DNA from 3 places in the Citrobacter sp. CRE-46 genome. Region 3 is predicted to be linked to each of the others. Evidence: predicted binding sites of a transcription regulator. Region 3 holds the regulator's gene; each other region holds the start of a gene.

Region 1 (4,274 bases), 1.6 Mb from region 3:
TGAGCCGTAATTTTACGCCTGAGTCAGCCCTGTTTCGCCATGCAGTACGCATGTCGCTGGTGCTTTGTGTCGGCTATGCCATTATCCAGATTACCGGGATGAACCACGGATACTGGATCCTGCTGACCAGTCTGTTTGTCTGTCAGCCAAACTACAACGCTACCCGACATCGCCTGGCGCTAAGGATTATCGGTACATTGGTAGGAATCGCCATTGGTTTACCTATCCTGTGGTTCGTTCCCTCTCTGGAAGGTCAGTTGATACTTTTGGTGATCACTGGCGTACTGTTTTTTGCCTTTCGCAACGTCCAGTATGCGCACGCCACGATGTTTATCACGCTGCTGGTACTGCTGTGCTTTAATCTGCTCGGTGAAGGTTTCGAAGTTGCGCTGCCGCGCGTTATCGATACGCTGATAGGGTGTGCCATCGCATGGGCTGCCGTGAGTTTCATCTGGCCTGACTGGCGTTTTCGTAACCTGCCGCGTGTCATTGAGCGGGCCACTGACGCAAACTGTCGTTACCTCGATGCTATTCTCGAACAATATCATCAGGGTCGTGATAACCGTATGGCATACCGTATCGCCCGTCGTGACGCACACAATCGTGATGCAGAGCTTGCCTCCGTGGTGTCGAACATGTCGAGTGAACCGGATGTCACGGCCCAAACGCGAGAAACAGCATTTCGCTTGCTGTGCCTCAATCATACGTTTACCAGTTACATTTCCGCCCTTGGCGCACACCGCGAACAGTTAACCAACCCGGAAGTTCTGGCATTACTGGATGATGCCGTCTGCTACGTTGATGACGCGCTTCACTATCAACCCGCAGACGAACAGCGCGTCTACCAGGCGCTGGAGGGGCTGAAGCATCGAATTCAGCATCTTGAGCCACGTCCGGATAGTAAAGAACCGCTTGTTATACAGCAGGTTGGGCTATTGATCGCCCTGCTACCGGAAATCCGGCGATTACAACAGCAAATTGCCATGCTGCCTTCTAATACCCCGGCTCCGGCGTAAGAGAACTGACCCACTCCACCAGCTCCTGGCGACGGACCGCCGGGAGCGCAGCTTCATGCATGCCACTGACCGCACCTTCAAGGGCATAAAGTATTTTTACCGTCAGGGCTGGATTGTTTTGCCGCAGTTTCAGCCAGCACATTTGGGCGCCCAACGTTCGCAATGTTCCCTCATCTTTAATCCCTGCTTCATTTAGCAGGGTCTCCAGATGAAACGTCATATTTGGTAGTTCCCGCAGACGATGTTGAGCAAAGCGACTCTGTTTTTCCTTAACAGCAGCATCCAATGAGTACCGCGATAACGACACCAACTGCTGCTGGTTTTGCCACAGCGCATCATTCACCTGATAGTAGTTGAGTACCACCGGACGCCCGCGCTTTATAAATGTCAGCCAGACAGGCGAATTTTTTACACAGTACTGTACGCTCTGTTCGCAGGCCCGAAGATATAACTCACCGTTGGCGACCATAGCAAAGACCGTATCCCCAACCGTCAGACTGTAACTGCCAAATAATGAGCGATAGTGAATTGTTCCCAGAGACGCCAGATATTCTTGTGATTTATAGATCTTTGCATAAGAAAGTTCTTTCATAAAAATCCTTTTAAATCATAACGTAAGCAAATGATTTTCAATAACAGATCCGTTAATGACGAAAATAGGCAACTTATTCGCACGGGGCAAGATGAATTTTATTTTTCCCGTAACTACGACTAAAAATTGCGAACCTGTTTCCGAAAATAAGGTTGATCTTTGTTGATAGCAGGGTTACTGTATATCCATACAGTAACTCACAGGGCTGGATTGATTATGTACACTTCAGGCTATGCAAATCGTTCTTCGTCGTTCTCTTCCACATCAAGCAACATTGCGCGCGTTTCATCAGAGAACGCAACCGCTGGGCTTATCAGTGAAGTGGTCTATCGCGAGGACCAGCCCATGATGACGCAACTACTGCTGCTTCCCCTGCTGCAGCAATTAGGGCAGCAATCGCGCTGGCAGTTGTGGCTGACGCCTCAGCAAAAATTAAGCCGGGAGTGGGTACAGTCAGCCGGGCTTCCATTGACAAAAGTGATGCAGATTCGCCAACTCTCCCCCTGCAATACGCTGGAATCGATGATCCGTGCGCTGCGCACAGGTAATTACAGTGTCGTTATCGGCTGGCTGGGAGAAGAGTTAACGGAAGACGAACACGCTGAACTGGTTAAAGCGGCTGAAGAAGGAAATGCTATGGGATTTATCATGCGTCCTGTTCGCGCACAGTCACTTGCGGGGAGACAGCATTCCGGGCTAAAAATTCACTCGAATTTGTATCATTGAGTAAAATTAGGATTTATCCTGGAATTTTTTTTCATGCTTCAATTTGCCTTTGAGCTTTAACGCGTTTTTCGTGCGAACGCCTGTCTCAAGCGGTTTTCAGGAAATCTCCAGTGCATTTAGACATCAATAAATGTTAAATATTATGTATACAAGCCTTTTTTTTTCATATGCCTGACGGACTTCACACTTGTAAGTTTTCAACTACGTTGTAGACTTTACATCGCCAGGGGTGCTCGGCGTAAGCCGCAGATATCGGTAGAGTAACTATTGAACTGGTCCCCGGGTGAAGGATTTAACCGTGTTATCTCTCTTCGGAGATATTCATGGCGAATTTTGGATGATAACGAGGCGCAAAAAATGAAAAAGACAGCTATCGCAATTGCAGTGGCACTGGCTGGTTTCGCTACCGTGGCGCAGGCCGCTCCGAAAGATAACACCTGGTACGCTGGTGCTAAACTGGGCTGGTCTCAGTACCATGATATTGGCAACAACCAGATCAACAACGCCGGCCCTACCCACGAAAGCCAACTGGGTGCTGGTGCGTTCGGTGGTTATCAGGTTAACCCGTACGTTGGTTTCGAAATGGGTTATGACTGGTTAGGCCGTATGCCGTACAAAGGCTACACTGACCAGACTCACAACAACGGCGCTTTCAAAGCTCAGGGCGTTCAGCTGACCGCTAAACTGGGTTACCCAATCACTGACGATCTGGACGTTTATACCCGTCTGGGTGGTATGGTTTGGCGTGCAGACGCTAAAAACAACACCGGCTTCAAAGACCACGACACTGGTGTATCCCCAGTATTCGCTGGTGGCGTAGAGTATGCAATTACTCCTGAAATCGCTACCCGTCTGGAATACCAGTGGACCAACAACATCGGTGACGCGAACACCGTTGGCGGTCGTCCGGATAACGGTCTGTTAAGCGTTGGTGTTTCTTATCGTTTCGGCCAGCAGGAAGAAGCAGCTCCAGTAGTTGTTGCTCCGGCTCCGGCTCCAGAAGTACAGACCAAGCACTTCACTCTGAAGTCTGACGTTCTGTTCAACTTCAACAAAGCAACTCTGAAACCAGAAGGCCAGCAGGCTCTGGACCAGATGTACAGCCAGCTGAGCAACCTGGATCCGAAAGACGGTTCCGTAGTGGTTCTGGGCTTCACTGACCGCATCGGTTCTGACGCTTACAACCAGGGTCTGTCCGAGAAACGTGCTCAGTCCGTTGTTGATTACCTGATCTCTAAAGGTATTCCTTCTGACAAAATCTCTGCACGTGGCATGGGCGAATCTAACCCGGTTACTGGCAACACCTGTGACAACGTGAAAGCTCGCGCTGCACTGATCGACTGCCTGGCTCCGGATCGTCGTGTTGAGATCGAAGTTAAAGGTATCAAAGACGTTGTAACTCAGCCTCAGGCTTAAGTTATCGTCTTATAAAAAAACCCCGCATCGCGGGGTTTTTTTTCATCTGTGTTTTAATCAAAGCACACGACTACGTCACCCATTAAAGCACCCTGCCACTACTCTTTTCCCAGCAGTGCCTGTAAATCCTGTTTTAAGGTTGACATTTTATTCGCGTACTTCTCTTTATGTTCCGCATCTTCAATCAGTTGCACAATGGTTTCAGAAAGCGTTTTACTGCGCCGCTGGGCAAGGCCTGCTAAGCGTTGCCAAACCATGAATTCCAGATCGATAGATTTCTTTCGTGTATGCTGATGCTCAGCATTAAAATGCCGCTTGCGCCTCGCCCGTATGGTCTGTTTCATACGATTGAGTAGCGCAGGGTTCATGTGTTCTTCAATCCAGGTATTGACCCGAACCGGTTCATTTTCGAGGGTTAGCAATAAATCAACGGCTTCTTTGGCAGCGCTGGCCTCTACGTAACGGGTTATTAATTCCCCCTCACGATGCTTCTTCACCAGGTACTTCCACTTCCAGCCGCTTTC
Region 2 (4,274 bases), 250 kb from region 3:
CGGTAACCTGAGGAATACTGGTGTCCTGACCACCATAAAGCCCCAGAACAGGAGCGTTAAGATCGGTGGCGATATCAACGGGATGTTTCGGCGAGTTGAGGGTCTTATCGCCTACCAGTTTGCCATACCACGCTACCGCTGCTTTTAACTGCGGATTGTGCGCTGCATACAGCCAGGTGATGCGTCCACCCCAGCAAAAACCTGTGATCATTAATCGATGCGCGTCACCGCCGTTGCGGGAGGCCCAACTGGCGACGTGGTCCAGATCGGCTAGTACCTGAGCGTCAGGCACTTTGGCGACAAGGCCGCTGAGCAGCGTGGGGATATCGGCAAAGTCATTGGGATCGCCTTCGCGGAAATAGAGCTCTGGCGCGATAGCCAGATACCCTTCCAGGGCCAGACGGCGGCAAACGTCACGAATGTGTTCATGAATGCCAAAAATCTCCTGCACGACAATGACCACGGGCAGGGGGCCATCGGTCTGTTTTGGTCGTGCGTGATACGCTGGCATATCATCGCCTTGTGAAGGTATGGACGTTACACCGGCGATAATTGCGTTATCCGGTGTGTGAACCGTAGTAGACGTCGGTGGAGATACAGCAGGTGCAAAGCCAGATTGTCGTGTGGTCATGGTATTCTCCGTACCCTTAAATATTCAGCCAAAAAGCGCATTATTAACTATAGACATATGCAACGAACCACATTGCCTTAAACGGTCTATCTTTTGTGCAAGGCGTCCTTACATCACGTCATTTATGTGATGCGTATCACTATTTCATGGTAATCGAATGCAATTGATTTACATCATGGTGATGTCTGTCACGAAAATTTGTTTATGCCTTCGGTAAAGTGTGTTTTTGCTTCTTCTGACAAAACCGATTCACAGAGGAGTTTTTATGTCTAAGTCTGATGTTTTTCATCTCGGCCTCACTAAGAACGATTTACAAGGGGCCCAGCTCGCTATCGTCCCTGGCGACCCGGAGCGTGTGGAAAAGATCGCCGCGCTGATGGATAAGCCGGTTAAGCTGGCATCCCATCGCGAGTTCACGACCTGGCGTGCTGAGCTGGATGGTAAAGCCGTGATCGTTTGCTCTACCGGTATCGGCGGCCCGTCCACCTCTATTGCCGTAGAAGAACTGGCGCAACTGGGCATTCGTACCTTCCTGCGTATCGGTACGACTGGCGCAATTCAGCCGCACATCAATGTTGGCGACGTGCTGGTCACCACTGCGTCTGTCCGTCTGGATGGTGCAAGCCTGCACTTCGCGCCAATGGAATTCCCGGCCGTTGCCGACTTCGAGTGCACCACTGCGCTGGTGGAAGCGGCGAAATCTATCGGTGCGACTACCCACGTGGGCGTCACCGCGTCATCTGACACCTTCTACCCGGGCCAGGAGCGTTATGACACCTTCTCTGGTCGCGTAGTGAGTCGTTTCAAAGGCTCGATGGAAGAGTGGCAGTCCATGGGGGTCATGAACTACGAAATGGAATCCGCAACGTTGCTGACCATGTGTGCCAGCCAGGGCCTGCGTGCCGGTATGGTTGCTGGTGTTATCGTGAACCGTACTCAGCAAGAGATCCCCAATGCGGAAACGATGAAACAAACGGAAAGCCACGCGGTGAAAATCGTGGTGGAAGCTGCCCGCCGTTTACTGTAATTCTCACTTCTGTTCAAAAAGGCCGACGTGTTCGGCCTTTTTATTTTGCGTAGTGCCTCGCAGGAAATTCCTTTTAAACTGGACGTTTATACAGCACAATTCTATTTTGTGCGGGTAAGCCGTTGCTGTAAGGGGGCGTTGTGGATATTTCAATTATGATGAGTGCTGTGTTGGCGTTAGCCGCAGGGCTGCTGGTGGGGTGGCTGGCGACAAAAGCGCGGGCCGATCAGATCCGTGCCGACCTCATCGAAGAGCGACGTGAACTGGATATTGCGTTAAGCGCTGCCCGGCAACAACTCGCACAGGAAGCCCACTGGCGCGACGAGTGCGAGCTACTCAATAACGAATTACGCAGCCTGCACAGCATCAACACCTCTCTGGAAGCCGATCTCCGTGAAGTCACTACCCGGCTGGAAGCGACGCAGCAGCATGCGGAAGATAAAATCCGCCAGATGATCAACAGCGAACAGCGCCTGAGTGAACAGTTTGAAAACCTGGCGAACCGCATTTTTGAGCACAGCAACCGCCGCGTCGATGAGCAAAACCGCCAAAGCCTGAACAGCCTGCTGGCGCCGCTTCGTGAACAGCTGGACGGTTTTCGTCGTCAGGTTCAGGATAGCTTCGGCAAAGAGGCGCAGGAACGTCATACTCTGGCGCATGAAATTCGTAATCTTCAGCAACTGAACGCGCAGATGGCGCAGGAAGCGGTAAACCTGACGCGGGCGTTAAAAGGCGATAACAAAACGCAGGGCAACTGGGGGGAGGTGGTACTCACGCGGGTGCTTGAAGCCTCCGGTCTGCGTGAAGGTTATGAATACGAAACTCAGGTTAGCATTGAAAACGATGCCCGTTCGCGTATGCAGCCCGATGTCATTGTCCGGCTACCCCAGGGGAAAGATGTGGTGATCGACGCAAAAATGACGTTGGTTGCCTATGAGCGCTATTTTAACGCGGAAGATGAATATACCCGCGAGAGCGCGTTGCAGGAGCACATCGCCTCAGTGCGAAACCATATTCGTCTGCTGGGCCGAAAAGATTATCAACAGCTTCCCGGGCTGCGTTCGCTTGACTACGTGCTGATGTTTATTCCCGTCGAGCCTGCTTTTTTGCTGGCGCTGGACAGGCAACCTGAACTGATAACCGAGGCGCTTAAAAATAACATTATGCTGGTCAGCCCCACCACGTTGTTAGTGGCATTGCGCACGATCGCCAACCTGTGGCGCTACGAGCATCAGAGCCGTAATGCGCAACAAATTGCCGATCGGGCCAGTAAACTTTATGACAAGATGCGCTTGTTTGTGGATGATATGTCGGCGATTGGCCAAAGTCTGGATAAAGCCCAGGACAACTACCGACAAGCGATGAAAAAACTCTCTTCAGGCCGTGGAAACGTCCTGTCACAGGCAGAGGCGTTTCGCAGTTTAGGTGTGGAAATTAAGCGCGAGATAAATCCTGAGCTGGCTGAACAAGCCACTACGCAGGATGAAGAGTACCGCTTGCGCTCGGTCCCTGAGACGCAACAGGATGCGCCTTACCCTGATGACGAAGCGGTAAATCAGCAATCAAACTAGTCCGTTTGGGGTAGTTGAACGGGGTAGAAGGGTAGGGCAAATTGGCCCAATCTGTTACACTTCTTGAACATTTTTTGAATGAGCAGGCACTGAGATGGTGGATAATTCACAAGAAACGACGCACTTTGGCTTTCAGACCGTCGCTAAAGAGCAGAAAGCTGACATGGTGGCCCACGTTTTTCATTCTGTGGCCTCGAAATATGACGTTATGAATGACTTAATGTCATTTGGCATTCATCGTTTGTGGAAGCGCTTCACCATTGATTGCAGTGGCGTGCGTCGCGGTCAAACCGTTCTGGATTTGGCGGGCGGTACGGGCGACCTGACGGCGAAATTCTCTCGCATGGTGGGTGAAACCGGTAAAGTCGTACTGGCGGATATCAATGACTCAATGCTCAAAATGGGTCGCGAAAAGCTGCGTAATATCGGCGTAGTGGGTAACGTTGAGTACGTTCAGGCGAACGCGGAAGCACTGCCTTTCCCTGATAACACGTTTGACTGCATTACTATTTCTTTCGGTCTGCGCAACGTAACGGATAAAGACAAAGCTTTACGATCCATGTATCGCGTGTTGAAGCCGGGCGGACGTTTACTGGTGCTGGAGTTCTCCAAGCCGATTATCGAACCGCTGAGCAAGGCCTACGATGCTTATTCTTTCCATGTTCTGCCGCGCATCGGTTCCATGGTCGCAAGCGATGCGGACAGTTACCGCTATTTGGCGGAGTCTATTCGCATGCATCCCGATCAGGACACGCTAAAAGCAATGATGCAAGATGCCGGGTTCGAAAGCGTTGATTACTACAACCTGACGGCTGGTGTCGTTGCGCTGCATCGTGGTTACAAGTTCTGACAGGAGATTGGGGATGCCTTTAAAACCCTTAGTGACCGCAGGCGTTGAAAATCTGCTCAATACCTTTCTGTATCGTTCTCCTGCGCTGAAATCAGCCCGAACGCGTTTACAGAGCAAGGTGCTGCGTGTTGATCTTAAAGGATTTTCAACACCCTTAGTCCTGGTGTTTAGTGAGCGCCAGGTCGATGTGCTGGG
Region 3 (4,274 bases):
AACCGACCCACAGTTCTGCGATGTTTATTTGCGATCGCTGTGGCGTGGTAAAAGAAGAGTGTGCGGAAGGTGTGGAAGACATCATGCATATGCTGGCGGCAAAAATGGGTTTTGCTCTGCGGCATAACGTGATTGAAGCTCACGGGCTGTGCCCGGCATGCGTGGAGGTTGAAGCCTGTCGCCATCCAGGCGAATGTCAGCATGACCACTCAATTCTGGTGAAAAAGAAAGTCGGTCGCTAAGCCAGAGAGCGTACATCCTTGTACTCTCAGGAGGGGACTAATTACCAGCGGTAATCGTTGCGGGTTTCCCAGTCAGTGACTTCTTTCTCCGCCTGATCTTTTGCATAACCGTAACGCTCCTGGACTTTACCGACCAGTTGGTCACGTTTGCCTTCAATGACCGTCATATCATCGTCGGTCAGTTTGCCCCATTGCTCTTTCACTTTACCTTTGAACTGTTTCCAGTTGCCGCCGACTTCGTCTTTATTCATCATCAAATCCTCATCGTTAGGTTGTGAATAGCCAGAGTATCTCGTCCAACTCCGCTATCTTTTCTGCTGGACGTGAGAATAAGTGTAGTCACTGATTCGGCATTCGATTCACTATTCAGAATTTTTAACCGTCAGGCTTCAACGAACCACGTCCCGTTGCGCCAGTGACGTCGCCAGATAAAGGCCAGTGAAAGCCCGCGCAGGGCGAGAAACACAGTGAGTGCCAGCCACAAACCGTGGTTACCCAGCAGCGGTAAAGCCAGTAACGTTAATGCGAATCCCGCGGCGGCAACGGCCATGCTGTTGCGCATTTCTGCAGCCCGTGTTGCGCCGATAAACATACCGTCCAGCAAATAACACCAGACGCCAACCAGCGGCAAAATCACCTGCCAGATAAGATAACGATCGGCCAGCAGTTGAATCTGCGGGAGCGAGGTCAGCAACGCTATAATGTGCTCGCCAAACAGGGCATAAACCAGCGAAAACAGAATCGCCACAAGACCGGACTGTCGGCAGGCTGCGCGCCAGACATCCAGTAACTGGCTGCCATCCCGTGCGCCATAGGCCTGACCAGAATGCGCTTCAACGGCGTAGGCAAACCCGTCCAGCGCGTAGGCGGTAAAGGTCAGCAGGGTCATCAGAACGGCATTTACCGCAATGATATCGCTCCCCAGGCGCGCGCCCAGCACCGTAATGGCACCGAAACAGAGCTGTAGCAACAGCGAGCGCAGCATGATGTCGCGGTTAAGCGCCAGTAAGCGGCGGAAATTGCCACGCCAGGCCTGTTTCAACATTGCCAGCGAAATTCCGCGCATATGCAGGACTTTGCGTACCATTAACAGACCGATCAGCAAGGTGGCATATTCGGCGGTGACCGTCGCCAGCGCCGCGCCCTGCACGTTCATATGCAGGCCCATCACCAGCCATAAATCGAGCACAATATTGAGAACATTACCGACAATCAGCAGGATAACCGGCGCCCGTGCATACTGAACGCCAAGCAGCCAGCCGAGCAGTACCAGATTCGCCAGCGAGGCGGGGGCGCTTAACCAACGGATTTCCAGGAAACGTCGGGCCTGCTCCAGTACGGCTTCACTGCCGCCGACAATATGCAGAGCCAGATCGATAATCGGCGTCCGAAACAGTGCGATAAGCAGCCCCGCCCCCAGCGCCAGCATTAGCGGCTGCACCAGCGCACGCGCCAGTGCCTGCGGATTTTTCGCGCCAAATGCCTGGGCGGTAAGACCTGTGGTGCTCATGCGTAAAAAAAGCAGCAACATAAAGAGAAAACTGGTCGCGGTGGCGCCAACGGCAACGCCGCCAAGATAGACCGGACTATCCAGATGACCAATGACCGCGGTATCGACCAATCCCAGCAAGGGAACGGTGATATTGGAGAAGATCATCGGTAAGGCAAGACGCCAGAGTGCTTTGTCGGAGGAGGTAAAGAAAGGCATGAAATAGAGCCTGAAAAGAAGTTAGAGGTACTGGAAGATGTTGCCCTGGCCCGGTAAGCGCAGTGCCACCGGGCGAGTTGCCGGATGGCGACGCAAACGTCTTATCCGGCCTACAGGGACTCAACAGAGTATTACAGCCATTCCCCGTTACGAATGACGCCTACCGCCAGCCCTTCAATAGTGAAGTTTTGCTCGCGCAGGTCGACCACAATGGGTTTGAATTCGCTGTTTTCTGGCAGGAGTTCAACCTTGTTGCCCTGTTTTTTCAGGCGCTTCACCGTCACTTCGTCGTCAATGCGCGCGACAACAACCTGACCGTTACGCACATCCTGTGTTTTATGCACGGCCAGCAAATCACCGTCCATAATCCCGATGTCTTTCATCGACATACCGCTGACGCGCAGCAGAAAATCGGCGTTCGGTTTGAACAGTGAAGGATCGACCTGATAATGGCCTTCGATGTGTTGCTGCGCCAGAAGTGGCTCACCTGCCGCAACGCGCCCGACAAGCGGTAAACCTTCTTCTTCTTCCTGCAACAGACGAATACCACGCGATGCGCCGGATACAATTTCCAGCACGCCTTTACGCGCCAGCGCTTTCAGATGTTCTTCAGCAGCGTTTGGGGAACGGAACCCCAAACGCTGCGCGATCTCCGCACGCGTCGGTGGCATACCTGTCTGGCTAATGTGATCTCTAATAAGATCAAACACCTCTTGCTGCCTGGCCGTTAACGCTTTCATTCCGCCCCCTGGGTGTATATACAGTTATGCTGTGAGTATATACAGCTAAAGGTGATTTTGGAACCGCAAACTGCACAAAAAACAGGAGAATGATGAAGTTGTGGAATCTTTATCGCAAATGCGACCACAACAGGATGCCCCAGGTGATCAGGGCGACAAAAATCGACAGCAATACCGCCGCCGACCCCATGTCTTTCGCACGACCAGACAGTTCGTGGTACTCGGAACCGATACGATCAACCACCGCCTCTATCGCACTGTTAAGAATTTCAACGATCATCACCAGCATCACGGAACCAATCAGCAACACGCGCGTAATGGCGTCGACGTCCAGCCAGCAGGCGATGGCAACGCCTAGCAGAACGGCAACGCTTTCCTGACGAAATGCCGCCTCATTAATCCATGCGGCGCGAAAACCTTTCCAGGAATAGCCTGCAGCTTTGATAATTCGGGTGAATCCAGTGGTATTATTGGCCATCAAAAAGAACCTTTTTACATTATTAGCGTCAATGTCATTGTAACGTTACCCCGTTTGTTTCAGGGTGTGGCAAAGCAGCGCGAAGTATGACCGGATACACCAGAAATTCACTAAACTTTCTGATATCCTTGCAGCGCATTTGCATTATTAACCAGAGGCTTTACATCGTTTATGTCCGGCTGGCCACGAATTTACTACAAATTACTGAATTTACCATTAAGCGTACTGGTAAAAAGCAAGTCTATTCCGGCGGAACCCGCACCGGAATTGGGGCTCGATACTTCTCGCCCCATTATGTACGTCCTACCGTACAACTCCAAAGCAGACTTGCTGACGCTGCGCGCCCAATGTCTGGCGCACGATCTCCCGGATCCCCTGGAACCGCTGGAGATAGACGGAACTCTACTGCCGCGCTACGTGTTTATTCACGGCGGCCCACGTGTCTTCACCTATTACACGCCAAAAGAAGAGTCTATTAAGCTATTCCATAACTATCTCGACTTGCATCGCAGCAATCCAGACCTGGATGTGCAGATGGTGCCGGTTTCGGTGATGTTTGGCCGTGCGCCCGGGCGCGAAAAAGGCGAGGTCAACCCGCCGCTGCGTATGCTGAACGGCGTACAAAAATTCTTTGCTGTGTCCTGGCTGGGTCGCGACAGCTTTGTCCGCTTCTCCCCGTCGGTTTCCCTGCGTCGTATGGCGGATGAACACGGTACAGATAAAATTATCGCCCAGAAATTGGCGCGCGTAGCGCGTATGCACTTTGCACGCCAGCGCCTGGCCGCAGTCGGTCCGCGCCTCCCTGCCCGACAGGATCTGTTTAACAAGCTGTTGGCCTCAAAAGCTATCGCGCGCGCGGTAGAAGATGAAGCGCGCAGTAAAAAAATCTCCCACGAAAAAGCGCAGCAAAATGCGATAGCGCTGATGGAAGAGATTGCCGCCAACTTCTCCTACGAGATGATCCGTCTGACAGACCGTATTCTGGGCTTTACCTGGAACCGTCTGTATCAGGGGATTAACGTTCATAATGCAGAGCGTGTACGCCAGTTGGCGCACGATGGCCACGAAATCGTCTATGTTCCGTGCCACCGCAGCCATATGGACTA

Evidence for each region. The regulator LexA, encoded in region 3, represses DNA repair genes until DNA is damaged. The targets are predictions, from matches to a motif close to TNCTGTATGTACATACAGNA.
Region 1: sulA (SOS-induced cell division inhibitor SulA) is a predicted target of LexA. The motif match lies at 1,784-1,803, and genes of this name have one in related genera.
Region 2: rmuC (DNA recombination protein RmuC) is a predicted target of LexA. The motif match lies at 1,735-1,754, and genes of this name have one in related genera.

What each region holds. Positions count from the first base shown of each region.
Region 1 covers NZ_CM184341.1:3,271,994-3,276,267, forward strand. The annotation lists gene yccS (YccS family putative transporter) at 1-1,016, shown strand, start outside; gene AC534G_RS16030 (TfoX/Sxy family DNA transformation protein) at 994-1,608, opposite strand; gene sulA (SOS-induced cell division inhibitor SulA) at 1,825-2,334, shown strand; gene ompA (porin OmpA) at 2,692-3,750, shown strand; gene matP (macrodomain Ter protein MatP) at 3,849-4,274, opposite strand, start outside.
Region 2 covers NZ_CM184341.1:5,122,051-5,126,324, reverse strand. The annotation lists gene AC534G_RS24840 (dienelactone hydrolase family protein) at 1-631, opposite strand, end outside; gene udp (uridine phosphorylase) at 897-1,658, shown strand; gene rmuC (DNA recombination protein RmuC) at 1,799-3,229, shown strand; gene ubiE (bifunctional demethylmenaquinone methyltransferase/2-methoxy-6-polyprenyl-1,4-benzoquinol methylase UbiE) at 3,324-4,079, shown strand; gene ubiJ (ubiquinone biosynthesis protein UbiJ) at 4,093-4,274, shown strand, end outside.
Region 3 covers NZ_CM184341.1:4,869,783-4,874,056, forward strand. The annotation lists gene zur (zinc uptake transcriptional repressor Zur) at 1-242, shown strand, start outside; gene AC534G_RS23645 (CsbD family protein) at 284-493, opposite strand; gene dinF (MATE family efflux transporter DinF) at 625-1,950, opposite strand; gene lexA (transcriptional repressor LexA) at 2,082-2,690, opposite strand; gene AC534G_RS23660 (diacylglycerol kinase) at 2,800-3,168, opposite strand; gene plsB (glycerol-3-phosphate 1-O-acyltransferase PlsB) at 3,340-4,274, shown strand, end outside.